One region of the Xenorhabdus ishibashii genome, then DNA from elsewhere that is predicted to be linked to it. Evidence: predicted binding sites of a transcription regulator. Region 1 holds the regulator's gene; each other region holds the start of a gene.
The links. Region 1 encodes CRP, which controls carbon source genes, mostly activating them, when cyclic AMP is high. Its sites were predicted from a motif close to ATGTGANNNNNNTCACAT; they were not measured.
Positions count from the first base shown of each region.

Region 2: a site for CRP is predicted at 6,562-6,579, ahead of msrB (peptide-methionine (R)-S-oxide reductase MsrB). Genes of this name have one in related genera too.
Region 3: a site for CRP is predicted at 3,599-3,616, ahead of udp (uridine phosphorylase). Genes of this name have one in related genera too.
Region 4: a site for CRP is predicted at 1,227-1,244, ahead of Xish_RS02695 (NupC/NupG family nucleoside CNT transporter). Genes of this name have one in related genera too.

Region 1 covers NZ_NJAK01000001.1:1,956,846-1,964,965, forward strand. Annotated here, with positions in the region: gene Xish_RS09295 (aminodeoxychorismate synthase component II) at 1-230, shown strand, start outside; gene Xish_RS09300 (aspartate aminotransferase family protein) at 352-1,569, shown strand; gene crp (cAMP-activated global transcriptional regulator CRP) at 1,633-2,265, opposite strand; gene Xish_RS09310 (phosphoribulokinase) at 2,691-3,560, opposite strand; gene Xish_RS09315 (YheU family protein) at 3,627-3,845, opposite strand; gene Xish_RS18385 (hypothetical protein) at 4,117-4,803, opposite strand; partial or broken gene Xish_RS19375 (transposase) at 5,147-5,308, opposite strand; gene Xish_RS09330 (LysE family translocator) at 5,416-6,021, shown strand; gene murP (PTS N-acetylmuramic acid transporter subunit IIBC) at 6,023-7,489, opposite strand; gene murQ (N-acetylmuramic acid 6-phosphate etherase) at 7,519-8,120, opposite strand, start outside.
Region 2 covers NZ_NJAK01000002.1:337,478-345,597, reverse strand. Annotated here, with positions in the region: gene nhaB (sodium/proton antiporter NhaB) at 1-302, opposite strand, end outside; gene fadR (fatty acid metabolism transcriptional regulator FadR) at 580-1,302, shown strand; gene Xish_RS17185 (D-amino acid dehydrogenase) at 1,878-3,179, shown strand; gene dadX (catabolic alanine racemase DadX) at 3,207-4,274, shown strand; gene Xish_RS17175 (D-hexose-6-phosphate mutarotase) at 4,351-5,232, opposite strand; gene gapA (glyceraldehyde-3-phosphate dehydrogenase) at 5,360-6,355, opposite strand; gene msrB (peptide-methionine (R)-S-oxide reductase MsrB) at 6,698-7,111, shown strand; gene Xish_RS17160 (YeaC family protein) at 7,315-7,596, shown strand; gene pncA (bifunctional nicotinamidase/pyrazinamidase) at 7,721-8,120, opposite strand, start outside.
Region 3 covers NZ_NJAK01000001.1:962,904-971,023, forward strand. Annotated here, with positions in the region: gene rmuC (DNA recombination protein RmuC) at 1-981, opposite strand, end outside; gene Xish_RS04490 (DedA family protein) at 1,186-1,716, opposite strand; gene Xish_RS04495 (tyrosine-protein phosphatase) at 1,793-2,575, opposite strand; gene udp (uridine phosphorylase) at 2,724-3,479, opposite strand; gene Xish_RS04505 (GntP family permease) at 3,666-5,039, opposite strand; gene metE (5-methyltetrahydropteroyltriglutamate--homocysteine S-methyltransferase) at 5,344-7,623, opposite strand; gene metR (HTH-type transcriptional regulator MetR) at 7,732-8,120, shown strand, end outside.
Region 4 covers NZ_NJAK01000001.1:565,648-573,767, forward strand. Annotated here, with positions in the region: gene Xish_RS02695 (NupC/NupG family nucleoside CNT transporter) at 1-1,155, opposite strand, end outside; gene ligA (NAD-dependent DNA ligase LigA) at 1,327-3,345, opposite strand; gene zipA (cell division protein ZipA) at 3,407-4,342, opposite strand; gene cysZ (sulfate transporter CysZ) at 4,563-5,330, shown strand; gene cysK (cysteine synthase A) at 5,561-6,514, shown strand; gene ptsH (phosphocarrier protein Hpr) at 6,957-7,214, shown strand; gene ptsI (phosphoenolpyruvate-protein phosphotransferase PtsI) at 7,339-8,120, shown strand, end outside.

The DNA of each region.
Region 1 (8,120 bases):
AAGGATTAGATCGTCCATTAACGGTCACGCGTTATCACTCTTTGGTCATTGCTGCAGAAACGCTTCCTGCTTCATTTGAAGTGACGGCCTGGAGTCAGCATAATGGTGACGTAGATGAAATTATGGGAATACGCCACCGTACTTTGCCACTGGAAGGCGTGCAGTTTCATCCAGAAAGTATTCTTAGTGAACAGGGACATGAATTGTTGAATAATTTCCTCAAATATTAGTCAGATATCTCCACATTCCCTCATTATGTTGTTTTTTTATTTGCCCTTAAGTGATTTTTTATTCATATTTTATGATTATTATTTCATTTGGAAATGGCAGATATAAAATAAGGTGAGGGAAATGGTAGAAAATAAAGCAGTAAACCGAAATACCTATGATCAAGTGATGTTGCCTATTTATGCACCAACGAATTTCATTCCTGTCAAAGGGCAAGGCAGCCGAGTATGGGATCAACAGGGTAAAGAATACATCGATTTTGCCGGTGGTATCGCTGTTCTGGCTTTGGGGCACTGTCATCCGGCTTTGGTGAATGCTTTGCAACAGCAAGGTGAAAAATTGTGGCATGTCAGCAATGTTTTTACCAACGAACCTGCCTTAACCTTAGCACAGAAATTGATTGATGCGACTTTTGCCCAGAAGGTCTTTTTCGCGAATTCGGGAGCGGAAGCCAATGAAGCGGCATTTAAATTAGCACGTCGTTATGCGATTACTCGTCATCATCCCAATAAAACGAAAATTATTGCTTTCCATCAAGCGTTTCATGGACGTACTTTTTTCACTGTTTCGGTAGGAGGCCAGCCAAAATATGCCGAAGGGTTTGGACCTAAACCTGCTGATATTGTTCATGTGCCTTTTAACGATTTGGATGCCGTCAGGGCAGAAATCGATGATCGCACTTGCGCTGTTGTTTTAGAGCCAATTCAGGGAGAAGGAGGAATCACGCCTGCGACGATGGAGTTTTTGCATGGGGTGCGTGAATTGTGTGATAAGCATCAGGCTTTGTTGGTTTTTGATGAAGTTCAAAGTGGGATGGGGCGCACGGGTAAGTTATATGCTTACCAGCATTATGACGTACAGCCGGATATTTTGACGACAGCAAAAGCGTTGGGAGGCGGTTTCCCAATCAGTGCAATGTTAACGACAGATACAATAGCGGCGGCAATGGAAACGGGTGCACATGGAACGACTTATGGTGGAAATCCATTGGCTTGTAGTGTCGGTTGTGTCGTACTGGATATCATCAATACGCCAGAAGTACTGATGGGCGTGGAAAAACGGCATGATATGTTCATTCATGCTCTGGAAAAGATAAACCAAAAATATGGCATATTCCATGAGTTTCGTGGAAAAGGATTGCTGATTGGAGCCGTATTGAAGGCTGAATATCAGGGCAAAGCCAGAGAAATATTGCAGCAAACGGCTGAAATGGGATTGATGTTATTAAGTGCAGGAGACAGCATCTTGCGTTTTACGCCATCATTGATCATTCCTGAAGATAAAATCACAGAGGGCATGATGCGGCTGGAAATGGCAATATCCCGTTGGTTAAACAAATAACAGTAAATAAAGCCAGTGCGAAGTAACAAATACACTGGCTGATAGTTTCTGGTTTATCGGGAATTAACGTGTCCCATAAACGACAATGGTTTTGCCATGTGCAGAGATCAGGTTTTGATCTTCCAACATTTTCAGGATACGCCCAACCGTTTCACGCGAGCAACCCACAATCTGCCCAATTTCCTGACGTGTGATTTTGATTTGCATACCATCAGGATGAGTCATTGCATCAGGCTGTTTGGCCAAATTGAGCAGCGTCTGGGCGATACGGCCTGTAACGTCCAGAAAAGCTAAGTTACCTACTTTTTCGGAAGTGGTTTGTAGGCGACTTGCCATCTGAGCAGATAAACGCATCAAAATATCAGGATTGACCTGAATTAACTGGCGAAATTTCTTATAAGAAATTTCAGCTACTTCACAGGCACTTTTTGCTCGCACCCATGCAGTACGCTCTTGCCCCTCTTCAAACAATCCAAGTTCACCAATGAAATCTCCCTGATTTAAATAAGAGAGAATCATTTCCTTACCTTCTTCATCTTTTATTAGAACAGCAACCGAACCTTTAACAATGTAGTAAAGCGTTTCTGCTTTCTCGCCTTGATGAATAAGCGTGCTCTTGGATGGATATTTGTGAATATGGCAGTGTGACAAAAACCATTCAAGAGTAGGGTCTGTTTGTGGCTTGCCGAGAACCATTCGCTTTATCCTCTGTTGTTATTTCTGCCTTTATGAGTGTGAGAAACGGTAGTTCCTCTTCAGGCTGGCTTTATAAAGTCAATAGATTAACATATTAACCTGCTGAAAAACTGACAAGCGGGAATTTTATATGGATTATAAAGATGTCAAAATATTAGGCATATTGATCTTAATCCATATACCTTGCCAGTCCACGCTTGTAACCTTGTTTGTAACACAGGAAAGCTTTTCTGTCTTCTCCTGTATCGCTTCAGCATATTAAACTGGCTGTCAGATTACCAGAAATCAGGCAGAAGAGTTGGTTTTATTGATTTTACATTTATAAAAGGAAAAAATGTTGTCACAAAAATGGTCTGTTTATTTAAATAAAACAGGTAACATTATTTTTTGTTACCTGTCTTATTAAAAATTAAATGAGGATTAAATTACGAAATTTTTTTGCCTTCCAGTAATTGCTTAACAAGCGGCGCCATAATTAATTCCATTGCCAGCCCCATTTTTCCACCTGGAACGACGATAGTATTTATACTGGAAATAAATGAACCCTGAAGCATAGCCAGCAAATAAGGAAAATCAATTTGAGTGAGGCCACGGAAGCGGATCACAATAAAACTTTCGTCCAGCGAGGGAATAGACTTGGCAGAGAAGGGGTTAGAGGTATCAACGGTAGGGACACGCTGGAAATTGATATGGGTACGTGAAAACTGAGGAGTGATATAGCGGATATAGTCATCCATTGAGCGGACAACTGAATCCATGACGGCCTCTCTGGAATGCCCACGCTCGCCGGTATCACGGATGAGTTTTTGAATCCATTCTAAGTTGACGATAGGCACAACGCCAATCAATAGATCCACATGACTGGCGACATTATGTTGTGGCGTGAGAACACCACCGTGCAGTCCCTCATAAAATAGGACGTCCGTATTTGATGGCAGAGGTTCCCACGGTGTGAAAGTCCCTGGTGATTGATTATAGGGGACGGCTTCATCATAGGTATGGAGATATTTTCGGCAGCGACCATTACCCGTTTCACCATATTCAAAGAATGTCTTTTCCAACATACCGAAATCATTGGCTTCTGGCCCAAAGTAGCTGATATGTCTGCCTTGTTCTCTTGCTTTACGTATCTCGGCATCCATTTCAGGACGAGTGTAACGATGGAAACTATCCCCTTCTATCAGTGCTGCTGTTATGTCAAATTGTTGGAAAATCTTGCGGAAAGCGACACTGGTAGTGGTTGTTCCTGCTCCACTGGAACCAGTGATTGCGATGACGGGATGTTTGGCAGACATGAACAGACTCCTTAAGCAATAAAACTGGTGAATCAGTCAATTAGAATGAATAAAGTAAGCTGAACTTTACGGACGGAACATCTCTTTAGGCAAAATATTAACGGTTCCATGTAGTTCAGACCATACCAACAGAACCTCACTTCGTTCAAGCTGACGTTTTACATCCTGCACTTTTTGTTCGAGTGTTTTTTCCTGTTCACCGTAATCAGTACCTTCCCGCAGGACAAAACTTTCAATCAAGTTGTGGAGTGTATCGGCTTCCAATTGTTGCCACGGGATAATCATTGTGGTTGCTCCTGAGAATACTGTAATTCATCATCGGGTAAATTTAGACGTTGCCAATGGGTTATCGTCTGGGATTCATAATGAATTGATTTCATGATTAAGGACTGTTGATGTTTTGCGAAGGATTATGACAAGCCTGGACACCCTTTGACCTTGGAAGGTATTCCATTTGGTCAGGTGAAAGTATCTGATAAATCAAACGAAATTACTGCAATTTCCAAACTTTTCGCCTTGCTGGATATTGAAGGTTCCACAATCACCAATAAAACCATCAAAATGGCTCATTTTTGGGTATGTATTGATTCCATAATGCCTCACCTTCCTTGCCCTCCCAAGGTGGAGTAGTAGGTTTGCCCTTCAACCAAAATTGTATTTTTTGTTGAACCCGATAGAGATGTCTATTTCTATAAACCCATCTTAACTCACGCGCAGTGATATCTGACGCGGTGCCCCAAGAACTAGGGTATGCTTTTTTTTGCACTACACATTCCATGTCTATACTATCAAGAATAAAGTGCACATGCATATCTTTGGTTATTTCGTCATCGCTTATGGTTATCCAAGATAATCCCCCCTTACATTTTCTACCGAATTGTAACATTGCGTTAGCATCTATTTTTTCATCTTCTTTTTCTTCCTTTTCTATGTCCGCCAAAGATTTTTGGGTAGTGCAATATTTAGGATGCTGATCAAGATATGACATAAAGTTACTTTGGAAATGCTGTTTTTTCCCCAAGGTCATTCTGTTTTTTTGTTTCTGCCCGCCAATCTTTGTCTCTGCGTCTATTGGAATCACATACTCATCTATTATTCGAGGTCGTACTCTGTACTGATTCATTTTTAGTTCAATTAGTTGAAATTCATAATATTCTTTAGTGTATTTAAATCTATCATCCCTTAGCCCATAAATAAGATCACTAGGATAAATTTTTTGCCTAAACGGTGCATTGAATGGCATTTTTTTCTCCTTATATTATTATCTTAATTTTTTGATGGTGAGATTTTACTTATGTTGGTGTTTTATGCTAAATGAGTGTAATCTTTCCTCTCTCAGTAAGTCTAGTGATTTATTCTTAATAATTTCTGATTGTTTTTATATTCCACTGCCAAAGGAAGAGAGCCTGCGATACATCGGAATATGACTTCTGAAAGCCTGACTATCGTACTCTTTGTCAGTTATCACAAAGTCCGAAGGGGGAGTGTTTGACTAAACTTTCAGCATGGACAATATCACGCACTTGTCCCCCGAACAATACTGTCATCAATAAACAGCCATTCCCTATCGGAAAATCATGTAACTATTTGAAAATTAGTTGTAAAATCCCTTTCTTTGACCAGGCGTCAAAACGCGAAAAGACACTATTCCATTTGTCGGACTCTGTCGATAAATCACGCCAGAAAATGCTCGTTCTCATTCGATAAAGAATGCCTTCCAAAGTCAAATGATGTTCAGGCTCGTCATAATCCTTCGCAAAACGTCAACAGTCCTATTATCTTGTATATGAAATAACATACTGTTATCTTTCTTGAAAAGAAATGTCAACTAACTGGGTGGGAGGGGAATCTACCCATGACTTTAAGCCTGATATTCTCGCTTAGTATATTTATGTTTATTTCCGCTATTACACCGGGACCAAACAATTTGTTACTGACATCATCGGGAGCTAATTTTGGTATTCGCCGCTCTATCCCGCTTTGTCTGGGCATTATTCTGGGAATGCAGACAATTTTGCTGCTGTCTGCGTTTGGTGTTGCGGCGTTATTATTGATTTATCCTGCAATACATATGGGGCTGAAAATACTCGGATGCCTGTATTTATTATGGCTAGCCTGGAAAACAGCCACTTCGCATTATCAGCGGTTGGACACTACAACATCGTCAGGAAAGCCAATCAAAATTTATCAAGGTTGGTTATTGCAGTTCTTGAATCCCAAAACATGGTTGATGGGATTGGGAGCAATCAGTAGTTACAGTCTGGCTGGAGAGCTATATAACCATTCCATTTTTGTTATCAGTGTCGTGATGTTAATCATCAATACTCTTGCTGGTGTAATCTGGCTTGTTCTTGGTTCGCTGATTGGTCAGTTACTGAAAAGCCGCCGCGCGTGGTTCACATTCAATATCGCAATGGGGGGCCTGACTGCCGCTTGTGTGCCTTTAATTTGGTTTGGCTGAGCTAACTCAAATCGATATTTTTGCTCCCGAAGAGTAGCGTTAGCGTGAAGCCAGCGATATAAGAGACGATTAACCCGACTCCATATATTGCCATGCCCGTGAAGATGCCGTTGTTGGATGTCATCAGTGGCAGGGCAACCAGCCCGGAAGGGCCGAAAACGCTATTCAATCCGACAGGCCATCCCCACCAAGCAATCAGGCCGATAAAAAAACCACCTACGGCACCGCCGAGACAGGCGGTGACAAAAGGTTTGACGCGGGGAAGTGTGACGCCATAGATCAAGGGTTCGCCAATTCCCAGTAAACCTGGGATGATGGCGCCTTTGATCTGAGTGCGCAGCAAAGCACCTTTTTGGGCTTTGATGTATAACGCCAGTGCGGAGCCTACTTGCCCCGCTCCTGCCATCGCCAGAATGGGAAAAAGGGAATTAAATCCTTGTGCTTCCATCAAAGCAAAGTAGACGGGAACAAAGCCCTGATGCACACCAAACATCACGGCGATTAAGAATAGCCCTGCCAAGATGGCTGTACCGAACGGGTTGCCATTCAAATTCACGAACAGCCATGACATCACGGTAAACAGATAGCTTCCGACAGGCATAATGACGATAAATGTGACAGCGCCCATAATCAGTAGGGTGATCGTGGAAGTCAGGATCATATCCAGATCTGATGGCATGATTTTGCGGATCTGCTTTTCCACCCAGGCTCCGAGAATACAGGCAATCAGTATTCCTATAATATTGCCTCGAGGGTCAATGGCGAAGCCAAAAAAATGACTGATACCAGAGTAAAAACCACTGGTAGCTTCGGCGTTATAACCCAGCACAAATAGAGAAGCAATGATGGCTCCGTTAACCCCAGATCCTCCAAATGCCTTTTGTGCATTGTAGCCAATCAAGATACCCAAGAAACTGAACATGCCTTTGCTGAAAATTTTCATATAGCCAACCATCTCAACCAATATAGCGTTGGGATGAGTGGCTTCTTTAATAAAAACTTGTTCCAACAGAGTAGCAAAGCCCAATAACAGGCCAACGGCAATAAACCCTGGGATCAGGGGAGTGAAGATAGTAGCAAATTTAGCCAGAAATTTATGGACTGAACTAGTTTGTTTTTCTTTGAGATATTTTTTGTTAGAGGTGGCGATATCTTTTAGCGTGTCAGAATGGGGTTTAGCAGAGGGAAGTTCAGACTCATAGGGATGGCGTGTATCACTTAACAGTGTTTTCATTATCTCTGCTGCTGTTTGGGCTTTGCCGGGGCCAAGGACAATTTGAAGTTGGTCATCGGTCTCTATGACACCCAAAACACCAATAACCTTCTTCAACCTGAATATATCGGCAAGTGAATCATCTCGTAGAGTTAACCGCAAGCGAGTCATGCAATTACCACAGCGTACAACATTACCTGCCCCGCCAATGGCGTTGAGTATTTCAGCCAATATTTCCTGACGAATTCTAGCCATTGATACCCCCCCTTCTAAAGAGGCAAAGATTATCGGTTTGTTGAGATAGCAGGCCGGATAAGCCCTTGGTGTTCAGCCAGTAATGCTTTAGCTTCTTCGGCACTGACGCCCGATAAAATCATGACGATGGCGGTTTTGCAATGACCACCACAGGTGTTTAAGGCATGTTCTGCCATTTCTCTGCTGCACTCAGTGGCAGCCATGACAATATTCTTCTGGCGTTCAATTAATTTGGCATTGGTAGCTTCTACGTCAACCATCAAATTACCATATACCTTGCCAATACGGATCATGGCGCCTGTTGTGATCATATTCAGTATCAATTTTTGTGCTGTTCCTGCCTTCATGCGGGATGATCCTGTTATCACCTCTGGCCCCACGACGGGCGTGATGGCAATATCAGCTAATTGCACCATTGGGCTGTATGGATTGCAACTGATACAGGTGACAGTAGCACCCACTGATTTGGCATATTCCATTGCACCTAATACATAAGGTGTTCGGCCACTGGCGGCGATCCCTACCAGCACATCTCTTGGGTTAAAGTGTAGAGCCTTAAGATCTTCTGTACCTAATTGCCGATTATCTTCTGCATTTTCGACAGCTTTCAGAATGGCTTGATGCCCTCCGG
Region 2 (8,120 bases), on a different contig from region 1:
ATCAGCAATAAAATGACTTCCAGATTGTTGGCTATCTCATGACCTATTTGTTTTGGTGAAGTCATCCCAATGATGATTGCTTCAATAGCGAGTAACCCTCCTGGTTGCAGAGGATAACATTTTAATGCCATTGCCAGTGTGAAGATAAACTCAACAACAAGCATCCAGCCAGCAACAAAGGGGCTGACAAAGAAATAGACCAGTGGGTTGATAATCAAAAAAACAATGATAGCTAGTTTGTACCAATCCGGCGAATTGCCGAGAAAGTTTTTCATCACTGCACGTTGGATACTGATTTCCATTATTATTAACATTCCTCTTTTGTGGATACGTGGAAAAATCTAAGTGGCTATAAAGCAAAACGACCACTATAGAAACATATCGAATCGGTATAGTATGCCCGATGTGATAGCAATTTAAGGGTATTCCCATATGATTAATCCATGAATGATTGCATTTTTTATGAGCCCTTTCACTCTTTCACTGTTTATTTACCTGGTAACTATGTCGATCAAGCACATTCTGGTATGATCAATCGCTATTATTAGCCAAGAAAACTGCTTTGGAATAATTAAAATTATGGTAATTAAGGCTCAAAGTCCTGCGAGTTTCGCGGAAGAGTATATCATTGAAAGTATTTGGAATAATCGCTTTCCACCCGGCTCCATACTGCCAGCAGAACGTGAATTATCTGAATTGATCGGTGTCACCCGTACGACCTTGCGTGAAGTGTTGCAGCGCCTTGCCCGTGATGGTTGGTTGACTATCCAGCATGGAAAACCAACTAAGGTTAATAATTTTTGGGAAACATCCGGTCTTAATATTCTGGAAACTTTGGCGCGTCTTGATCATGATCGTGTTCCTCAGTTGATTGATAACTTATTGGCAGTGAGAACCAATATCGCCGCCATTTTTATCCGTACCGCATTTAGGAACAACCCTGAAAAATCATTGGAAATTCTGGCAGAAAAAGAAAGTGTGGAAGATACCGCTGAAGCTTTCAGCTCTGTGGATTATGATATTTTCCGTGGTCTGGCTTTTGCGTCAGGGAACCCAATTTATGGTTTGATTATTAATGGACTGAAAGGGCTGTATACCCGTGTTGGCCGTTATTATTTCTCCAGTCCTGAAGCACGTAATTTGGCGTTGAATTTCTACCAGCAATTAAGTTCACTATGTCGGGAAAAAGCCTATGACAAGATCATAGACTGTGTGCGTAATTATGGTAAAGAGAGTGGTATTATCTGGCATAATATGCAAAGTATTATGATCAATGAATTGACGGAAAGATCAACTCATTAACAGAAGCACGTCTTAAGTTGGTTAAACTCTTCGTTTTTTGTTTGCCTCTCTATTGGTTACATTTATTTACCCCAGTTATGTAGTTATATTATGGTTCGATCATATAATGTGCAATTGTGTGATACGGAGTTACCTATATTTCTGGGGTATTTCTTTAATCATCACTTAACACATATGTGTTATTTAGAAACACTCCCAACTGCGTAGTGCAATTTTTTAAATTATTATTCTACTTAATCAATAATGGGATTAGATAAAATCCTGAAAATTTACATTTATGTGGTTTTTTTTAAAATTTTGCTTTTGTGAATTCGATGTTTCTTTTTGCCATAAAAACCACTTTAATAAATAGAAATTAGAGAAATAAATAGTGTTTGCATTGTTTAACTTATTGATTTAACTTTGTTTTATCTGGTGGGTAATGTTTATTGAAGAAGTGTTTTTTTCTATTTTGTAATGAAAGTGTGACTTAAATCCTAAAAGTTAATTAATTGTTTCGTAGCCTATTATTCTGTATTGGCTTTTTATATTTAGCATATTATGCTTGCAAATATCACTTGCCAGTAGGGGGTAAAATGAAGGTCCTTATTTTAGGCAGCGGTGTTATTGGCGTAACCAGCGCATGGTATCTTGCTCAAGCAGGCCATGAAGTTACCGTAATTGATCGCCAGAATAGTGCTGCTGAAGAAACTAGTGCCGCTAATGCCGGTCAAATCTCACCAGGATATGCAACTCCTTGGGGAGCCCCAGGGATCCCACTAAAAGCAATAAAGTGGATATTTCAACGTCACGCACCTTTGGCTATTCGCCCTGATGGCTCTTTGTTTCAGTTACGCTGGATGTGGCAAATGCTGCGTAATTGTGATGCCAGCCATTACGCGATGAATAAAAGCAGAATGGTACGTTTGGCAGAATATAGCAGGGACTGTATTAAACAATTAAGGGCCGATACGGGGATCCAATATGAAGGGCGTCAGGGGGGAACCCTGCAATTGTTCAGAACTACCAAGCAATTCGATAATGCTGCTAATGATATCGAAGTGTTAGAACAAGAAGGGGTATCTTATCAGTTATTGACTGCCGAACAGTTGGCTGCTGTAGAGCCAGCGCTTGCTAATATTTCTCATAAACTGACAGGTGGATTGCAATTACCGAATGATGAAACAGGTGATTGTCAGCTTTTTACCAAAGCGCTGGCTAAAATGGCAGAAGATATTGGTGTGCAGTTTGTATTCAACAAGCAAGTTAAACGGATCTTGGTGGATGGGAATAGAGTCACAGGTATTCAATGTGATGATGGCATCATGACGGCGGATCACTATGTGGTCGCGATGGGATCTTATTCCACTGAAATCTTAAAAGAACTGGTTAAAATTCCGGTTTATCCGATGAAAGGATATTCGTTAACGATGCCTATCATGGACGAATCAAAAGCACCGGTCTCAACTGTGCTGGATGAAACTTACAAGATTGCCATTACGCGTTTTGATAATCGTATTCGCGTTGGTGGTATGGCGGAAGTGGTTGGATTTAATTTGAATGTGCCCCAGAATCGTTGTGAAACGTTAAAAATGGTTGTACAGGATTTATACCACAATGGTGGTAATATTGCAGAGGCCTCATTCTGGACTGGTTTGCGGCCTATGACTCCGGATGGTACTCCTATTGTGGGGGCAACCAAATATACCAATCTTTATCTAAATACGGGACATGGAACACTAGGTTGGACGATGGCCTGTGGTTCAGGGAAGTTATTGGCTGATTTAATTTCTGGCAAAAAACCGGATATCGCGGCAGATGATCTCTCTGTATTCAGATACATCGATGGTTTTAATATAAAAGTGTTTCCAATAAATCCTCATTTACATACGGCATAAACTAATAAACTATAAGAAGGGGTCGTCATGCCACGTCCTATTTTGGCAACGATCCATCTCGATGCATTTCGCCATAATTTGTCGGTTATTCGTCAAAAAGTGAATAACAGTAAAATTTGGTCGGTAGTAAAAGCGGATGCGTATGGGCATGGATTGGACAGAATATGGCAATCACTCATGCAGACAGATGGATTTGCACTGCTTGACATGAATGAAGCTATTTATTTAAGGGAGCAGGGATGGCAAAGGCCAATCTTGCTATTGGAGGGTTTTTTCAAGCCCGCGGATTTACAGATTATCAATAAATACCGTCTGACAACTGTCGTGCATAGTTATTGGCAGCTTGATGAGATAGAAAAAGCTAAATTGGACAATCCCATTGATATCTATTTGAAACTTAATAGTGGTATGAATCGATTAGGATTCACTCCAAAAGAGTACTCACAGATAGTTTCAATAGTGAACCGGATTAAAAATATTAAGTCAGTGACTTTAATGACCCATTTTGCCAATTCAGATAATGAAGTTGGTATTGATGAACAATTCGCAGTTGTTGAGCGTCTGCAAATGAATTCACTTCCTCATTGTCTGGCGAATTCTGGTGCTGTTTTGTGGCATCCGAAAACACATCGAGATTGGGTACGGCCAGGTATTATTCTTTATGGCGCGTCTCCGAGTGGAAAGTGGCATGACATTGCCAATATTGGGTTGAAACCCGCCATGACACTACAAAGTGAAATCATCGCAGTACATGAACTTCCCAAGGGAGAAAAAATTGGTTATAGCAGCCGCTATACGACCCCGCAACCCATGCGTGTCGGTACAGTCGCTTGTGGCTATGCGGATGGATATCCTCGGCATGCGCCAACGGGAACCCCTGTTATGGTTGATGGTATTCGTACCCAGTTATTGGGTGCCATATCAATGGATATGATGACAGTTGATTTGACGCCATGCCCTCAGGCAAATATAGGTAGTATTGTCGAGTTGTGGGGAGAAAATCTACCCGTAGATGAAGTAGCAGGATCAGCCGGAACCATTGGTTACGAGCTTTTTTGTGCTTTAGCGAAGCGTGTTCCTGTCATGGTGGGTTAATCCTCTCTGCCTTTAAGAATTCAGGCATTTTATCCTTGGTTTTGGAATAAGTGCCTGTTCTATGTGTTCTACCTGGTTAATTGTTATCTGAGAACTTACGACAACGGATAACAATAGAAAGTCTGTCAGGGTTGCCATTCTTAGGCTGCAATGGGTTATTTATCCGTGCGGTTTCGATGCAAGCCATATTCTTATAACCCTCTTTACTCATATCTTTCATACTACTGGCAAGTGCAGCACCTGGATTCCAACATACTACATCACTATGGTGATAATGATGTATTTCAATTGTTCGTTTCCATAGCGGGTCTCTGAGCAGGCTAAAATCGTCTGGCTCTGTATAAATGCGGTCTGTTCTCCCGTGGAAAACTAAATCTTCATCAATAGACTGTTCGTTATCGGTGAGGGTATCAATAAAATGAGAACCAAGCCCACTAACTCGAATTTGATTGATGTCGCTGACATTGAAGTAAGAATGAAGGGCACAAGTGGCTTGATATTCACCGTGGGATTCTAACTCTATTTCGCAAGTTTCCCCTAATTTAAAGCGGGCAATCAGCGTGAATTCATGTGGCCATAACTTACGGGTATATGCGTTATCCTGTAATGTGAACGTCAAAATAACGCCATTTTCATTCTCATCATGAGCTTTGAGCTCCCAAGGTAATATTCGCGCAAATCCATGGCTGGGAGCTGCAAACGAACCGAACCAAGGCCAACAGATGGGAATACCACCACGAATAGCAGTACCTGTACTGAAAAGCGTGCTATCACTTACCCATAATACTGGTTTTTCGTTATTGGGTTGCCAGGTAATCAGGTGTGCGCCTTGAATACTGATTACCCCGCGAGCTTTAGGGTGGGAAACAACGATTAATGGAAAACCATCAATGTTTCGCTGGCTGATATAAGGAGAGAGTTGTTCTACAATCGGCAATGAGAAAATTTTATCAAGCATCTGTCATGACCTTATGTAAGCCCAAATTGGTAGCTGAACCAAAGACAACAATATCTTAATATTTTAGTTATATAAACATAAAAGCCATCTGTAAACAGATGACTTTTGAAAATGGATAAAAGCTCAATTATTTGGAGATGTGAGCGATCAGATCCAGGACTTTATTGGAATAACCAGTTTCGTTGTCATACCAAGAAACCAGTTTTACAAAGTTGTCGTTCAATGCAATACCTGCTTTTGCATCAAATACAGAAGTCAGTTTTTCGCCGTTGAAATCAGTTGAAACCACGTCATCTTCAGTATATCCCAGAATACCTTTCAGCTCGCCTTCTGCTGCTGCTTTAATTGCATCACAGATTTCTGCATAAGTTGCTGGTTTAGCCAGACGTACAGTCAGATCCACAACAGATACGTTAGGAGTAGGAACACGGAAAGACATACCAGTCAGTTTGCCGTTCAGTTCTGGGATAACTTTGCCTACTGCTTTTGCTGCGCCAGTGGAAGACGGGATGATGTTCTGTGCTGCACCACGGCCACCACGCCAGTCTTTGGCTGAAGGGCCATCAACAGTTTTCTGGGTAGCAGTTGTTGCGTGAACTGTAGTCATCAGACCTTCAATAATACCGAATTTATCATTGATAACTTTAGCCAGTGGAGCCAGACAGTTAGTGGTACAGGATGCGTTGGAAACGATATCCTGGTTTGCATAGGTATTGTGGTTAACACCCATAACGAACATTGGCGTATTGTCTTTGGATGGACCAGTCAGGACAACTTTTTTCGCGCCAGCAGCGATGTGCTTACGTGCAGTTTCGTCAGTCAGGAAAATACCTGTTGCTTCTGCAACAACATCAACACCCACTTCGTTCCATTTCAGGTTAGCTGGGTCTCTTTCAGATGTTACACGGATGGTTTTGCCATTAACAACCAACTGACCGTCTTTAACTTCAACAGTGCCATTGAAGCGGCCGTGGGTTGAATCGTATTTCAGCATGTATGCCATGTATTCTGCATCCAACAGATCATTGATAGCAACGATTTCAATGTCTGAGCGTTCCTGAGCAGCACGGAAAACAATACGGCCAATACGACCAAAACCGTTAATACCTACTTTGATAGTCATAGTATTCCACCAGCTATTTTTTAGTGAATTAAAAGTTGTTTCTAAAGTTACCAAAATCTTGCCAGCCGTCAAGCGGAATCGTGTCAACAATTGAAAAATATCAATTTAATAATCACTATCTAGACGATTGTTATACGGCTGGAACAAGCTCTACGCACACCATTATCGGGGTATAAGGAGATATTTAAAGTTACCATTGGTTAGTTATGTGAGACTTATCACAATTAGTAAAGTAAATTGCTATGTTAGATGGGGTAGAATGCGTTTTGATGTTTTGTTGTTAATTTTATGTTGTTTCTGATGATCTTTTATTGAAAATATTGACCTTAAAAGGTGGTCATTATGACTAAAAGTCAAAATATTTCCTTTTTTATCGAACAGCTTAGTGAAACACAGCGCTATGTTACGCAAGAAGCAGGTACTGAACTGCCATTTTCAGGAAAACTACTACACAACAAAAAAAATGGCATTTATTATTGCTTATGTTGCCGCCAGCCACTTTTTGTTTCTGATACGAAATTTGATTCTGGATGTGGATGGCCAAGTTTCTATCAACCGATTAGTGATGGTTCCATCACATATATTGATGATTATTCACATAATATGCATCGAATAGAGGTGCGTTGTAGCCAATGTCAGGCACATTTGGGGCATGTCTTTCCTGATGGCCCCAAACCGACAGGAGAACGTTTTTGTATTAATTCAGCAGCACTACGTTTTGTTGATAAAGAAACAGGCGAAGAAACAGAAGGCTAATATTATGTCTGAATACTCTGAATTTAAATGAAATATTGGTTTGATGAATTGAAAGAAAAAACGATTCAGCTTATTTTTAACTGAGTATTCTCAATTGTTATTAAGGTTAATATATTAATTAATAATAACCATGCTGGTTTACAGCCGTACAAGTAAAATATGTAGTGAGTGAAATAGGGCATATAGTCATTAAGGAAATTTCGATGAAGTTGGATGATTTACTTTCCGCCATGACTCCTGAAATTTATCAGCGATTAGTTCAGGCTGTTGAACTGGGAAAATGGCAGGATGGCGTACCACTTACGCCAGAACAGAAAGAATACAGTTTACAGGCAGTGATGCTCTGGCAAGCAAAACATAATCATGATCCTGAACATATGACGATTGGCACCGACGGCCAAATTGCTATAAAAAGTAAACAGGAGTTAAAGGCTCTATTTCAGTCCGAAATGGTTGCAAAATTAAAACCCCAGTCGGAAGATTGAAATGGCATGAATTGATAACCTCGTCCTATGTCTGAAAGACAAGGTTATCATTAGTTACATTAATTAGAATTGTCAATTAATTTTATAAATGGTTATGGCTACTGCATTGATGATTTGGATCGGGTTATAAAATGGATATCATTTCACTTTGTGAAACTAACTTAGCCCCTTTTCTGTCCATTTCTTCAAATGCTTGTTGGCTGTCATCTTTTTGGATATTAACACCGCGACAGCCATCAATAATGACATAGGTTTCATAACCTAATGCCAGGGCATCAAGTACAGTAAATTTTACGCAGTAATCAGTGGCGATACCCATAACAAACAGGCGTTGTATATTCTGCGCTATCAGCCATGTATCCAGACGGGTTTTACTTTTATGGTCATTATCAAAGAATGCACTATAGCTATCTATTTGAGGATTTTCCCCTTTTCGGAAAATTTCTTGAATAGCAGATTGATTTAACAAAGGATGTAACTCTGCACCAAACTCTCCTTGTATACAGTGGTTCGGCCACCATACT
Region 3 (8,120 bases), 990 kb from region 1:
CTGATTGAGAGCCACCAGATAAGCCGGCTCCACAGGAATAAACATCAAAACATAATCCAGCGATCGTAATCCGGGTAATTGTTGATAATCTTTTCGGCTCAGGCCACGTATATGTCTCCTGATGGAGTTAATATGTTCCTGTAATGCTTGTGTTTGTTGTTCTTCGCTATCACTGTTGAAATAACGTTCATAAGCAACCAAGGACATTTTGGCATCAATAATGACATCTTTTCCCTGTGGCAGGTGCACTATTACATCAGGCTGAAAACGCTCGCTGTTTTCAGCCTTAATATTGACTTGTGTATCGAATTCATATCCTTCACGCAAGCCGGAAGCTTCCAAAACCCGCGCCAATACCATCTCTCCCCAATTTCCCTGTATTTTATTGTCTCCTTTCAGGGCTTTTGTGAGATTGATAGCCTCTTTTGCCATCTGTGCATTAAGTTGCTGAAGATTACGAATTTCATGAGCCAAAGTATGGCGCTCACGAGCTTCCTGCCCAAAGCTATCTTGTACCTGACGGCGGAATCCTTCAAGTTGCTCACGAAATGGCATCAGAAGATTATTGAGATTTTGACGCTGATATTCATCGGTACGACGTTGATTCTGCTCAAAGATACGATTGGCAAGATTTTCAAATTGGGTATTTAATCGCTGCTCACTGTTGATCAATAAACGCTGCTTTTCCTCCGCAGCTAGTCTGGTCTCTTCAAGCCGAGTGCTCAATTCTCGCAATTCAGCTTCCTGCACACTGTTAATTTCTCGTTGAGCCAGTAATGCTTGGTTTAGTTGATCGCATTCAGTACGCCAATAGTGAGATTGTTCCAGCTTTTCATGGCTGACCGCCAATTGGCTATATAATTCACGCAGTTCCTGCTCTTTTTGCTGGATCCTCTGCTGAACAGAAAGCCAGACGAAGATCCCTCCGCCCAGCAATCCGCCTAAACCACCAATCAGCATGTATAACCACTGGATATCCACCTATACACCCTCGCTAACGCTATTATTTTTAACCCCATTCTTTGTTAAGCCTACTTTTCATTGGCACCATTGCCGATAAATTTCAGTCAACTTTTCTGAGTCACTAGCCTCAATGTAAGTTAAATAGATGCTGTATAGATGTCCAGAGTATTTAATGCCTTTCTTTCAGTTTGCAAAGTGGCTCGCAATTACCCCATCCACTCTTTATCCCATCCATTCAGCCAACCAACGCAGGCCAAATGCCCCCGGTGCTAAGATACCGAATGCCCAAATCAATGCAGAAGCTAAGTTAGCAAGCTGAAAATAACGTTTTGGCATGGCACAAATTCCGGCTACCAGAGGTACAACGGCTCTCAACGGACCAAAAAAGCGCCCAATAAAAATGCCCCATACTCCCCATCGTTCAAAGAAACGGTGCCCGCGAACCAACATTTGAGGATGGCGGGAAAGCGGCCACATCTTGCCGACATTTTCTTTGTAATGGAAACCAAACCAGTAAGAAACCCAATCACCAAAGAAAGCGCCGGCTGCTGCGGCTATCCATATTGGCCAGAAGGTTAACCCACTTTCACCAATCAATGCCCCTAATCCCAACAAAATGATCGTTGCTGGTAACAATAGAGAAATAAATGCCAACGATTCACCAAATGCCAGTAGGAAAATGATGGGAATTGCCCAAACTTCATGGGCTTTTACGAAACTTATGACCAGTTCGATAATTTCATGCAGACTCACATTAATCTTTCCTGTGTTATCAGTGGGATGTTAGAGGTTAGCACTGAACAATCTGCCCAATGCTAATCTGATATTTTTATTCAAGAAAATAAGCTTGTAGTTTTTCACGCGCAGGGATATTAAGGCCGATATCTTTTTCCAGCCAAACATCTACGCTGCCATAATGCTGGTTAATGCTATCAAGTGCAGTCAGTAAAAATTCTTCCCTCACTGAATAAACATAGGCAAATTTTTCGACCACACTTTCACTCATCACTTTTGCGTGTTCATTCAATAAATAGTCTCGGTACGGAGCCAATGTGACATTAGTCAGCAAATAATCTTCCATCACCGTATCCAGATCAGCGCCCAATGCGAATAAAACCAGTGCAGAGCCTACTCCCGTTCGGTCTTTGCCAACCGCACAATGTTGCACAATTCCGCCTTTCTCTGGTTGCAATAATAATGTCGCTAACGTTTTATAAGCCGGATTGTTGATAGGGAGTAATTTGTATAAACGAGACATAAATGTTTTCGCATCGAATTGCTCCAGTATTTCTTTGTCTAATTTATCCAGATTAGCGTCCACTTCTTTGGAAAGAGGATTGGCTGGAGCATGGTAATAATGTGCCCCATTCCATATTCGATCGGGTTTATCCATAATTTCGCTGCTATCACGATAATCAATGATCTGCAAAAGATTTTGATCCACTAAAAAAGCCTGATCGTTTTCTGTCAGTCTGTCCAGTGAACCGGAACGAAATAACATTCCTGGTTTAATTTTGACGCCATTATTCAGTGTCTTATTACCTAAATCACGGAAATTAATGCCGCCATTCAGAGGAAGTAATGAAGGATGAGATAAAAATGTTGTGGTCATGGTCACTCTTGTTGCGATTAAAAAATAGTTAATAGAACAAACTATCTATTAGTACAAAATGTTATGACATTAGCAAATTTTGAAATGAAGGGAAGAAAAGATCGCATAAACGATAGGGCCAGAATGTTCTGACCCTCAATGAAAGGCATTACAGCAGGCGACGGGCAGCCTCGACAACTATCCCCAGCGCATTGCTTTCTGTTTTCTTCAGTAATTCTGCATCTGGGATTTCCTGTTGGGTACGGTTAACAATCACACCTGCCACCATACCAGCACGCAATCCCTGACTCGCACACATGGTTAGTAATGTTGCTGATTCCATCTCAAAGTTCATTACGCCCATTTCTTGCCATTCTTTCATGGAATCCTGGAAACGCCGAACGACACGGCCAGAATAAGTATCGTAACGTTCCTGACCTGGATAGAAGGTATCGGAAGATGCAGTAATACCAACATGAGTAGCAGAACCAGATGCTTTTGCTGCTTCATACAAGGCATTTGTACACTCAAAATCAGCAACCGCAGGGAATTCCATTGGGGCAAAGTGCAAACTGGCACCATCCAAACGAACCGCAGCAGTTGTAACCAATATATCCCCTACATTGATATGTGCCTGAATTGCCCCAGTTGTTCCGATGCGCAGGAAAGTACGTACTCCCAACTGCGCTAACTCCTCTACAGCAATCGACGTTGAGGGGCCTCCAATGCCTGTAGAGCAGACAACCACGGCTTTTCCGTCAATTTCTGCACGCCAGGTTGTAAATTCACGGTGGGAAGCCAAATGTACGGGGTTATCCATCAATCGCGCAATTTTCTCAACACGATTAGGATCGCCTGGTACAATTGCCAGCGTTGCGCCTTGCAGATCGCTTTTGGTGATACCTAAGTGAAACACATCAGACATATCGACTCCTCAACGGACATGATTCAAAATATGAATACCTAAATTTAGTCAATACTCTGACATTTTTTAGTGATTGAAATCATCTTTAATTAATACAAGAAAGAAACACATACATAATTTTGTGATAAATGTCACATTTAAAAGATAGCGCCCGCTACAGAGCGCTATCGCTATCCATATAAAAAGTTACATGACAAGATTAAGAAGCAATACACCACACAATCCGATTCCCCATGCAATTGTGGTGGGGATCGACCAGACGATAATCTGCTGCCTCGCATTTTTGATACCCATCATCCGGTTAACCACCCAGAAAAAACAGTCATTGAAGTAACTAAAAAACAGGGTACCCATCATCGCAGCTTGTGCCGCCACCAACATATTAACATCCGGTATCTGTTTGATAACAGGCGCAGAAATAGAAGCCGCAGTTATCATTGCCACTGTACCAGAGCCTTGAATTATGCGTATGAGAGTCGCAATGATAAATGGGATCAAAACAGGTGTTATTGGCAGGCTGGCAATATAATGCGCTAATATCGTCCCTGTTGAACCTTCGTTCAATACTGCGCCTAATGCTCCCCCTGCTCCTGACACCAACAAAATAATGCCTACGGTTTTTAACCCTGTTTCCAAATGTTCAATCACTTCATGTTTACTGACGTTTGGCATTAGAGTATAAACTGCCAGTAATACACTGATTGCTAACGCAATAATGGGTGATCCTAGAAAATTAAAAATCTGAAAATAGAAAGATTTTTCCTCACCAGTTCTTAGTATCATTCCATTAATTACGCCAATAAAAATCAGAACAATCGGTGTAACGATAGGTAAAAGGGAAAGAAACAGGCTTGGAAGTGATTTTTGTTCCTTTTCATCCATATAATGCTGATGTATTTGTTGCAAATTTTCTGCATTCTCTTTTGTATCATCAAGCTGATATTCAGGATATTTAGTTTCCAACCATTTTGCATAGCAGGTAATACCAATGACACAGGGCACCGCCAGTACCATACCTGCCAGCATCATTTTGCCAATACTCACCCCAAATATTCCGGCGACACCAAGCGGCCCTGGTGTTGGGGGAACGATATGGTGAGTCACTACTAGCCCTCCCGCCAAAGCAACCCCAAGGGACAATACATTGCGCTTCCCTTTCTTCGCCAATGCCTTCACCAGTGGATAGAGGATCACAAAAGCCGAATTCACAAATATGGGGATACTGACGATATAACCGGTAATCGCCAAAGCCCACTCTTCGCGTCTTTTACCCAACCATTTAATCAGGCTATAGGCGATCTGCTCTGTTGCTCCCGATACTTCCAATATCCTCCCCATCATGCATCCCAACCCAATCACGATACCGATGTTGCCTAATGTCGAACCAAATCCTTTGGTGATCACCTCAACAACATTCCCTATAGTCAAACCACCTGATATTCCGGCGATTATTGCTGCAATTAGCATAGCAATAAGGACATGTACACGAGTACGCAAGACCAGAAAAACCAACGTAAATACTGCCACTCCCAACCCAATAATTGGAATGTAAAACTCCATCACAAAAACCTCATTAAAAATGGATAAATTGGAACATGCCATATTTGCTATGCTTTTCGCTATCAGAAATCGATATTTTTCCAAGGAAAAATTTAGATAACTTCTATTTTGTAAAACAATCCACAAAAATGCATGGCACAAGGGGAAGCGTGTATTTGTGATGAATCAGGTCGGTGACAATGAGAGGATAGTTGAGATGAAAAATGATAATTGCCTGACAATTACCTGAGTAAAAGGGTAATTGTCAGAACAAGATTGAATTATGGTAACTGTATTAGTTCAAATTGAACAAATAAACTTTAAATTAATTGTTTAATGAAGAGCGCAAGCGTTTTGCCGCTTCAACCATGTTTGCCAACGCTTGTCTGGTTTCCGTCCAACCGCGAGTTTTCAAGCCACAGTCAGGGTTCACCCACAAACGCTCGACTGGAATACGATCAGCCGCTTTGCGTAGCAATGCCTCAATCCATTCAACACTAGGGACGTTTGGTGAGTGAATATCATACACACCAGGCCCTATCTCATTCGGATACGCGAAATCTTCAAACGAATCCAGCAACTCCATATCCGAGCGCGAGGTTTCAATGGTGATCACATCTGCATCCAGCGCTGCAATTGACGGCATGATGTCATTGAACTCGCAATAACACATATGCGTGTGGATTTGGGTATCATCTTTCGCAATCGCTGCACTTAGTTTGAAAGCATCCACCGCCCACTCCAGATATTCCCGCCATTCTTCTCTGCGCAGTGGCAAGCCTTCACGCAATGCAGGTTCATCAATCTGAATAATGCCAATGCCTGCTTTCTGCAAATCATCAACTTCATCCCGCAAAGCCAATGCGATCTGTTTAGCGATGGTTTCACGGCTGATATCTTCCCTTGGGAATGACCAACAGAGAATGGTCACAGGTCCCGTCAACATCCCTTTGACTGGCTTATCAGTCAAGGATTGCGCATATGTCGCCCAGTTCACTGTTATCGCCTCTGGACGGCTAATATCGCCAATAATTACCGGTGGTTTCACGCAACGCGAGCCATAACTCTGCACCCAACCATTTTGGGTAAAGACATAACCGTCAAAGTGTTCACCGAAATATTCCACCATGTCGTTACGTTCAGCTTCACCATGTACCAATACATCCAGCCCCAAACGCTCCTGCTCTTGGATCGCCTGTTTGATATGCTCACTGATATTGGCTCGGTAGTTCGTGCTATCCACCCGCCCCTTTTTGAAATCGAGACGCAGGCTACGAATTTCTGTGGTTTGCGGGAATGAACCGATAGTTGTTGTTGGCCACAGTGGTAAGTTATAACGTTGGCGCTGAATCTTAGCACGCTCAGGATATACCTGATGACGTTCACTGTCCTGTGGCTTAATTGCCGCAATACGCTCAGCGACCGCAGAGTTATTCACCCTTGTGGAGCTACGACGGGCGCGGATTGGGGCACTATAGGCATCCAGTTCAGCCTGTTTATTGCCTTCTGGCGCATTCAATGCTTGTGATAACAAAGCAAGTTCCGCACATTTTTGCAATGCAAAGGCAAACCAGCTTTTCACTTCTTCATCCAACCCAGTTTCATCATTCAGATCTATTGGGCTATGAAGCAATGAACAGGAAGTGCCGATCCACACAGTTCTCTTACCAACCAATGGTGCAACAAGCTGATATTTCTCACTTAAGTCAGCTCGCCAAACATTGCGGCCGTTAACCACACCCAATGAAAGCAACCAATCTTTTGGCAGAGATTTATCCAAATCCTTAAGAGAATCCCTTCCTGCAACCAAATCAACATGCAATCCTTGCACTGGCAGCGATTTTATTGTCTCCAGATTGTGACCGATGCTATCGAAATAGGTCGTCAGCAACAATTTTACCTGTCCATCAAGTGCTTGATAAGCCGTTGAGAATGCCGCCAGCCACTCTTCTGGTAATTCCAGTACCAGAGCCGGCTCATCAATCTGTACCCATTCAATGTCACGTTTTGCCAGTTCCGCCAGTACTTGCTGGTATACCGGCAGGATATCGTTTAATAGAGACAAGCGATCAAAAACTTTGCCTTTCACCTTACCGAGCCATAAATAGGTCACAGGCCCCAAAAGAACAGGTTTTACTTTGTGCCCCAGTGCCAAAGCTTCATCAACTTCGTCCAATAGTTGAGTCCAGCCTAGCTTAAATTCCTGCCCTTCCTGAAATTCAGGCACAATATAGTGATAATTTGTGTTAAACCATTTCGTCATTTCCGCAGCAGCCGCAGGTGTACCTGTTGGTGCCCGACCACGAGCGATACGGAACAGCGTATCCAGATCAATATTGCCATCTGCATTTTGATGACGCGGGGGAACATTGCCCAGTAACAAGCTTGTGGTCAATACTTGGTCATACCAGGCAAAATCACCAACGGGGACTAAATCAACGCCCGCTTCTTTTTGTTGTTGCCAGTGATGTGCACGCAATTCACGGCCTGTTTCCAGCAATTCCTGTTGAGAAATATTTCCTGCCCAATAGCTTTCTTGCGCCTTTTTTAGTTCTCTTTTCAACCCAATACGTGGAAAACCTAATGTATGATTCAAAACCGTCATGTCGTCACCCGTAAAATTTTAGCCGTCTAGATGTTTACACTTCTATAATCAACAGGTAATGTATAAACCACAAGCGCAAATTATTCATTATCATCTTGAAGGTTTTTCATGATCGAATTAAAACACTTAAAAACACTACATGCACTGAACCAGTGTGGCTCACTTGCAGCAGCGGCAAATTATTTGCATCAGACGCAATCCGCCCTTTCGCACCAATTCAGTGAATTAGAACATCGGTTGGGATTTAAGTTATTCATTCGTAAAAGCCAACCCTTGAAGCTAACGGCTCAAGGAGAAGTGTTATTAAAGTTGGCAGAGCAAGTTTTACCCTTGGTAACGGATTCCTTACGTCAATGCCATGAGCCGGAAGAGACAAACTTACGCATTGCCATTGAGTGTCATAGCTGCATTCAATGGCTGACTCCCGCACTTAAGCGTTTTCGTGAAAGTTGGCCACAGGTTAATGTGGACTTTACATCTGGTGTGACATTTGATCC
Region 4 (8,120 bases), 1.4 Mb from region 1:
GAGGAAACTCACCAGCGTTGAGCCAAACAACAATTTCATTCCAAAACGCGCAACAGTATTACCCTGTTTTTCATCCAGCCCTTTAATAGCACCAGAAACAATTCCGATGGAGCCGAAGTTCGCGAAAGAGACTAAAAACACGGACAGAATACCTTTCGAATGTTCACTTAGCTGAGCAGAGATCTCTTGCAGGCTCTGCATCGCCACAAATTCGTTGGAAACCAACTTGGTTGCCATGATACTGCCTACTTTCAGCGCTTCATCACTTGGAATACCGATGATCCATGCAAACGGATAAAACACATATCCCATGCACTCTTGGAAGGTAATCCCAAATATCAGATGGAAAATTGCGTTAATTCCCGCAATCAAAGCAATAAAACCTATCAACATCGCAGTGACAATCAAGGCAACTTTGAAACCCGCCAGAATGTATTCACCCAGCATTTCAAAGAAACTCTGCCCTTCATGGAGGTTGCTCATACGGATTTCTTCTTCATTCTCAACAGAATAAGGATTGATGAGAGACAAGATGATAAACGTGCTGAACATATTGAGGATCAATGCAGCAACCACATATTTTGCATCCAGCATCGTCATGTAAGCGCCGACAATAGACATAGATACCGTAGACATTGCCGTTGCCGCCATCGTATACATCCGGCGTTCAGACATTTTGTCCAACACATTTTTATAAGCAATAAAGTTCTCTGATTGCCCCAGAATCAATGAACTCACCGCATTAAATGATTCCAGCTTCCCCATGCCATTGATTTTAGACAGTACTGTACCGATCACACGAATGACAATTGGCAGCACTTTGATATGCTGCAAAATCCCAATCAGGGCGGAGATAAAGATAATAGGACACAAGACATTCAGGAAGAAAAAAGCCAGGTTCGCTTCTATCATGCCACCGAAAACAAAGCTGGTGCCTTTTGCTGCATAAGACAAAAGATGGATAAATAAATTATCAAATCCTTTCACTATCCCCAAACCCACATTAGAGTTCAGGAAGAACCATGCCAGAAAGAGTTCGATTATAAGCAACTGAATTATATAGCGGAACTTAATATTCTTCCGGCTGTTACTAGCCAAAATAGCCAGGCCGCCAATCACGACCAACGCGAGGATAAAATGAAAAATATGAGACATCATAAAGAAGAGCTCCAAACACGATTCTGTGCAAATTTATGTCTGTATTCTATGTAACGCACAATAGTAAAGTTTGATTATTATCACATAATTTTATTATTAGAATAATTACTTCCCATTTAGCCAATCTGATCACACTTTAATCATCACATCCTTAAAGTGGAATACGAATTATTCACCCAATAAACGAAGCATTTCTTCCTCATCGATAACAGGAATTCCCAATTCATTGGCTTTCGCTAATTTGGAGCCAGCGGCTTCACCGGCAATGACCAAATCTGTCTTCTTAGACACACTTCCTGTCACTTTTGCCCCTAAAGCTGTCAACTTATCTTTGGCTTCGTCTCGTGACAAACGATTCAATGAGCCAGTTAATACGATTGTCTTGCCGGTAAAGGGGCTATCGATCTCATCCACGCTCAGGCTATCAGCCAATTCCCAATGGATACCAATATTGTCAACCAGATCGTCAATCACTGCCTGATTATGTGGCTCATTAAAGAAATTCACGACATGACGAGCAACAACACCTCCTACATCCGGTACTGCAATCAGAGCGTCAATATCCGCTGCTCGTAATTTTTCTAATGTGCCAAAATGAGAAACCAGATTAACGGCTGTCGCTTCGCCAACTTCTCGAATACCTAAAGAGTAAATAAAGCGAGCTAAGGTAGTTTTTTTCGATTTTTCCAAGGCATTAATAACATTTTGCGCAGACTTGGGTCCCATGCGCTCAAGGCCAGTTAATTTTCCGGCAGTCAGCCGGAAAAGATCAGCCGGCGTTTTGACATACTCTTTATCCACAAGCTGCTCAATGATTTTCTCGCCCATGCCATCAACATCCATAGCACGACGGGAAACAAAATGTTTCAATGCTTCTTTGCGCTGCGCACCGCAAAATAACCCTCCGGTACAACGAGCGACCGCTTCACCTTCAACACGCTCTATATCTGAGCCACAAACTGGACAATGAGCGGGAAAAATCACTTCCTGAGTTTCTGCTGTCCTGTTTTCATGAACAACTCCCACTACTTGCGGGATAACATCTCCGGCACGACGAATAATCACCGTATCACCAATACGCAGCCCCAGACGTTCAATTTCATCTGCATTGTGCAGTGTGGCATTACTAACCGTAACACCTGCCACCAATACAGGTTCCAAACGAGCAACCGGAGTAATGGCACCAGTACGCCCTACCTGAAATTCGACATCACGGATGATAGTCATCTGCTCTTGAGCCGGAAACTTGAAAGCTGTCGCCCAACGTGGTGCTCTGGCAACAAAACCCAACCTTTCTTGTAATTCGAGGGAATCGACCTTAACTACAATTCCATCAATATCAAAGCCCAGTGTCGGCCGCTTCTGCTCAATGTCATGGTAGAAATCCATCACCCGCTGAGTTCCCTGACATAACTTCACCTTGTCATGGACAGGCAGTCCCCACCGTTTGAATTGCATCAGGCGCTCGTAGTGACTTGCTGGCAACTCCCCACCTTCCAGAATACCAACACCGTAGCAATAGAAAGTCAGTGGGCGTTTGGCAGTAATACGAGGGTCAAGCTGGCGTAATGATCCGGCAGCCGCATTACGGGGATTAGCGAATACTTTATTGCCTGTGCGGCGCGCTTCTTCGTTGAATTTTTCAAATCCAGCCTGCTTCATAAAGACCTCACCACGGATTTCAATGCGGGCGGGAATATTGTCGCCTTTCAAACGTAAGGGAATAGCACGAATGGTACGGACGTTGGCGGTAATATTTTCCCCCGTTGTCCCATCACCACGGGTCGCAGCCTGTACCAATTCCCCATTTTCATACAGCAAGCTGACCGCCAAACCATCAAGTTTTAGCTCACAACAAAACACCAAATCCTGATTGTCTTTCAGACGATCACGAACGCGTTTATCAAATGCCAGATAGCTCTCTTCATCAAATACATTATCCAGAGATAACATAGGGATCTCATGGCGTACCTGTTCAAACGCCGTTAACGGTGCCGCTCCCACACGCTGGGTAGGAGAATCCGCAGTAACCAATTCTGGATGCTGTTCTTCCAATGTTTTTAATTCTCGCATCAAACGATCATATTCTGCATCAGGGATCTCTGGTGCATCCATAACATGATACAAATATTCGTGATGACGTAATGTTGTTCTTAATTCATTAATTTTTTGGATAATATTTTCCATGACTTCTCACCAGAGATGAAAAACCCCCGACTAGCGGGGGTTTGATACTAAAAAAAGGGGGTTATTCACCGACATTGAGTGTATCACGGATACGCGCTTTATAGAGTTCTATCATCTGTGGTGTCAGCATTTTGCGCTCACCATCCAGAACTACGCCCCCTACATCAGCAGCGATGCGCTGTGCCGCCTGCAACATCAGTTTAAAATTCTGATTGGAATCACCATATGAAGGCACAAGCATAAATATGGAAATGCCAGGGGTAGTGAAATCTACCATTTGGTCAGGATCAAATGAGCCAGGTTTTACCATGTTAGCTAAACTGAACAATACAGCACCACTACCCGATGGGTTTAGATGGCGATGAAAAATATTCATCTCACCAAACCGGAAGCCTGCCTGTAAAATGCTTTGGAACAATACTTCACCATTCAGTTCTTGCCCATGGTGAGCGGCAACATGCAATACCAACACAGTCTCTTTTTTAGTCTGTTCAGATTTAGACAATGCTTCATTTTTCGCTGCCTTTGACTGCCCTTCCACAATTTCAGAATCTGACTCTGTTATCCTGGCTTCTTTCGATTCGACAGATTCAATCGGATCGAACAACCCAAGTTGTGGTTCTTCCTGTTGATCATCAGCAGCGTTCACCTTGATTGCAGAAACATCAGATTGATGCCTTGCAAGTAAAGGATCTGTACCATCATCAGGCACTACGGCTAACGACTCAGACGCATGACGTTCGATAACCGGCTCAGCACGATGTTCAGTATGCGGTTTCGCCGACTCCTGAACATTCGATTTTGACGTATTATCAAACAATTCATCACCATCATCATCCTTTGGCTCTTCCTGATGCCCCTGTTTATGACGTTTAACTGGGCGATCACGAAAGAGTGATGAACGCTCTTTACGGCTGGTCCACAGCCCATGTAATAGCAGAGCTATTATGGCTATCGCACCAACAACGATTAATATCAGACGCAAATCCTGCATCATTGCTATCTCTGTTGTTTAAATTAATTGCCACTACGGCGGAATATTCTTTAGATAAGAGTATTTGTCAAATAGGACAAGTGCAAGTCTCTACATACTTTTCTTACCATAATGAGAGATTTCCTCTGTTTTTTCGGATGTTTTTTACTCATAAAACGACTGGTCAGTGGAAAATCCTGCCTATATCATACCGCCTCAATCATCTAAGAGAGAATAAGAAAATATGACGAATTCGACAAAACATGCGAGTGGATTTCACTATATTGTCCAAGGTTGGCAACTAATAACCCGTCCTGGCATTAAGAGATTCGTTCTATTACCTTTATTGGCTAATATTTTATTACTAGGCGGTTCATTTTGGTGGCTATATCATAAACTGGATGACTGGATACAATGGACCCTCGATAAAATACCAGACTGGATGCAATGGTTAAGCTATTTAATTTGGCCACTTGCCGTTATTTCTATCTTATTGTTTTTTACTTATTTTTTCAGCACACTCGCTAATTTTATCGCTTCACCATTTAATGGCTTGCTGGCGGAAAAACTGGAGGCTGACTTAACAGGTATTCCAGCACCAGATACTGGCGTTATCGACCTGCTCAAAGATACGCCACGTATTTTGAAACGCGAAGTAGTGAAAATTCTTTACTATATTCCACGAGCACTGATCCTCTTGTTACTTTATTTCATTCCAGGAATAGGCCAAACCATCGCACCTCTCCTTTGGTTTATTTTTAGCGCCTGGATGCTAGCAATCCAATATTGTGATTATCCGTTTGATAACCATAAAGTCAGTTTTACCACTATGCGTAATACCTTGCGCCAAAACAAAATAGATAACCTGCAATTTGGCGCAGCAGTAAGCATACTGACTATGATCCCGATCGTGAATCTGTTTATCATGCCCGTTGCTGTTTGTGGAGCCACTGCAATGTGGGTTGATCGCTACCGTGCTCAACACGCCCTGAATCGCACATCATCAAACTAATTTTCTGCTTACTATCCTCTGCCTATTACAGCAACAAAGCCCCTGACAAATGACAAGTATGTCAGGGGGCTTTGTTAAAAAATTATGCTAGCCTTAAATAATCCAAAGAATATAAAATGACCATCAATTATTCTTTTATATAATAAGAATAGACTGAAACCTTATTTCCATAAATATGATGTTAGCGTATGGTTAATCAGTATTTACGGTATGTTAGGGGTAATCGAATAATGAGCAAAATTTATGAAGATAATTCATTGACTATTGGTCACACTCCGCTAGTACGTTTAAAAAATTTCGCAAATGGTCGTATCCTGGCGAAAATAGAATCCCGTAACCCCAGCTTCAGTGTAAAATGCCGCATTGGTGCCAATATGATTTGGGATGCTGAAAAACGTGGCATTCTGACCAAAGATAAAGAACTTATCGAACCAACCAGCGGTAATACAGGGATTGCACTTGCCTATGTCGCAGCGGCTCGTGGTTATAAACTAACCTTGACCATGCCTGAAACAATGAGCCTTGAACGACGTAAACTGCTGAAAGCACTAGGCGCAAACTTGGTGTTGACCGAAGGTGCAAAAGGCATGAAAGGTGCCATTGAGAAAGCTAACGAAATCCGTGAAAGTAACCCTGATCGTTATATTCTTCTGCAACAATTCAGTAATCCCGCCAACCCTGAAATTCATGAAAAAACCACTGGCCCTGAAATTTGGGAAGATACTGGCGGTAATGTAGACGTTTTTGTTGCTGGCGTAGGAACTGGCGGTACAATCACGGGGGTTGCTCGTTACTTAAAAAATACGCAGGGCAAACAAGTTACCATCGTTGCGGTAGAACCAGAAGGTTCACCTGTTATCAGCCAAAAATTGGCGGGTGAAGAACTTAAACCAGGCCCACATAAAATTCAGGGAATTGGCGCGGGTTTCATTCCTGATAACTTAGATTTAACATTAGTTGACCGCGTATTTAAGATCAGCAACGAAGAAGCGATGCAAATAGCACGTGAAATCACTGAAAAAGAAGGAATTCTTGCCGGAATTTCTTCGGGTGCGGCGGTTGCGGCAGCCATCAAAATAGCGCAAGAAGATGCATACAAGGATAAAAATATCGTGGTGATTTTGCCTTCGTCAGCGGAACGTTATCTCAGTACAGGACTGTTTGCTGACTTACTCAGTGAGTAAAAATCACTCTATAGAATTTTCCACTATATTGACAAAGAAGCATCTACAGGGTGCTTTTTTGTGCATCAGATCAAAGTTTAAAGCTTTCCTAGGTGATTTATTCAAGTAGCTTTAGTATTTAACCAGTAATTATTTTGATGCGCAAAATTAATCGCCAATCAGGCGGCAAAAAAAGGTTATTCAATTAAACCATTCTTCGGATAGCGTGTATTAACACCAAATCAACAATTGAGCGCATCAAGTATGTTAATTTTTTGATAATGATTATTATAATCCCACTAAATTTCAAGTTAAAATTAACAGAGCAATAACTTGAAAGGCGAAGGGAACACGCTTTACTTCATTATCATTTTAACGGTTGTATAAGCCGGAGTGAATTCAGCTATATCCAATAGAGTTCTCTTGGTTTACCAATAAATATTTAAGTTATTGAGGAAATACTATGTTCCAGCAAGAAGTTACTATTACTGCACCAAACGGTCTCCACACTCGCCCTGCGGCACAATTTGTCAAAGAAGCAAAAGGTTTTGCTTCTGACATCACCCTGATTTCTGGGGGCAAGTCTGCCAGCGCAAAAAGTCTGTTCAAATTACAAACGCTAGGGTTGACTCAAGGTACAGTCGTAACGATTTCTGCTGAAGGCGAGGATGAACAACAGGCTGTTGAACATTTAGTTAAATTGATGGGTGAATTGGAATAATCGTCCGCTCAATCAAGCCAATCTATTTCATTCAGCTTATCCCCGGACCAATAAAATCCGGGGATATTTAGGGTATCTCCTAAGTCTTAATGAAAGATAATCACCCGCAGTAAGGTCATATAATATGATTTCAGGCATCTTAGTATCACCAGGAATTGCTTTCGGTAAAGCGTTATTACTGAAAGAAGATCCCATCATTATCAATCATAAAAAAACTACTCCTGAACACGTCGAACAAGAAATTTCCCGCTTTAAGCAAGGCCGTAACAAATCTTCCGCACAATTAGAGATAATTAGAGAAACAGCCGAAAAAAACCTGGGCGCAGAAAAGGCCGAAATCTTCGAAGGCCATATTATGTTGCTGGAAGATGAAGAGCTAGAGCAGGAAATTATCACGCTTATTAAAAAAAATCTGTTAACAGCAGATGCAGCCGTTCATTCCGTTATTGAAGATCAGGCTAAGGCACTGGAAGAGCTGGATGATGAGTATTTGAAAGAGCGAGCCGCCGATGTTCGTGATATTGGTAAGCGCTTACTGAAAAATATTCTGGATATGCCAATTATCGACTTGGGTTCCATTGAAGAAGAAGTCATCTTGGTTGCCAGTGATCTGACGCCATCAGAAACCGCACAACTCAATCTGGACAAGGTATTAGGTTTCATCACTGATCTTGGTGGCCGGACTTCTCACACTTCCATTATGGCTCGCTCATTGGAATTACCAGCGATTGTTGGTACAACCAATGCGACCAAACAAATCCAAAATGGTAGCTACCTGATTCTGGATGCCGTCAATAATCACATTTATGTGAACCCATCTGATACCGAAATCGAGAAACTGAAAACAGCGAAAAGCGAGTATCTGACAGAAAAAACCGAACTGGCGAAGCTGAAAGACTTACCTGC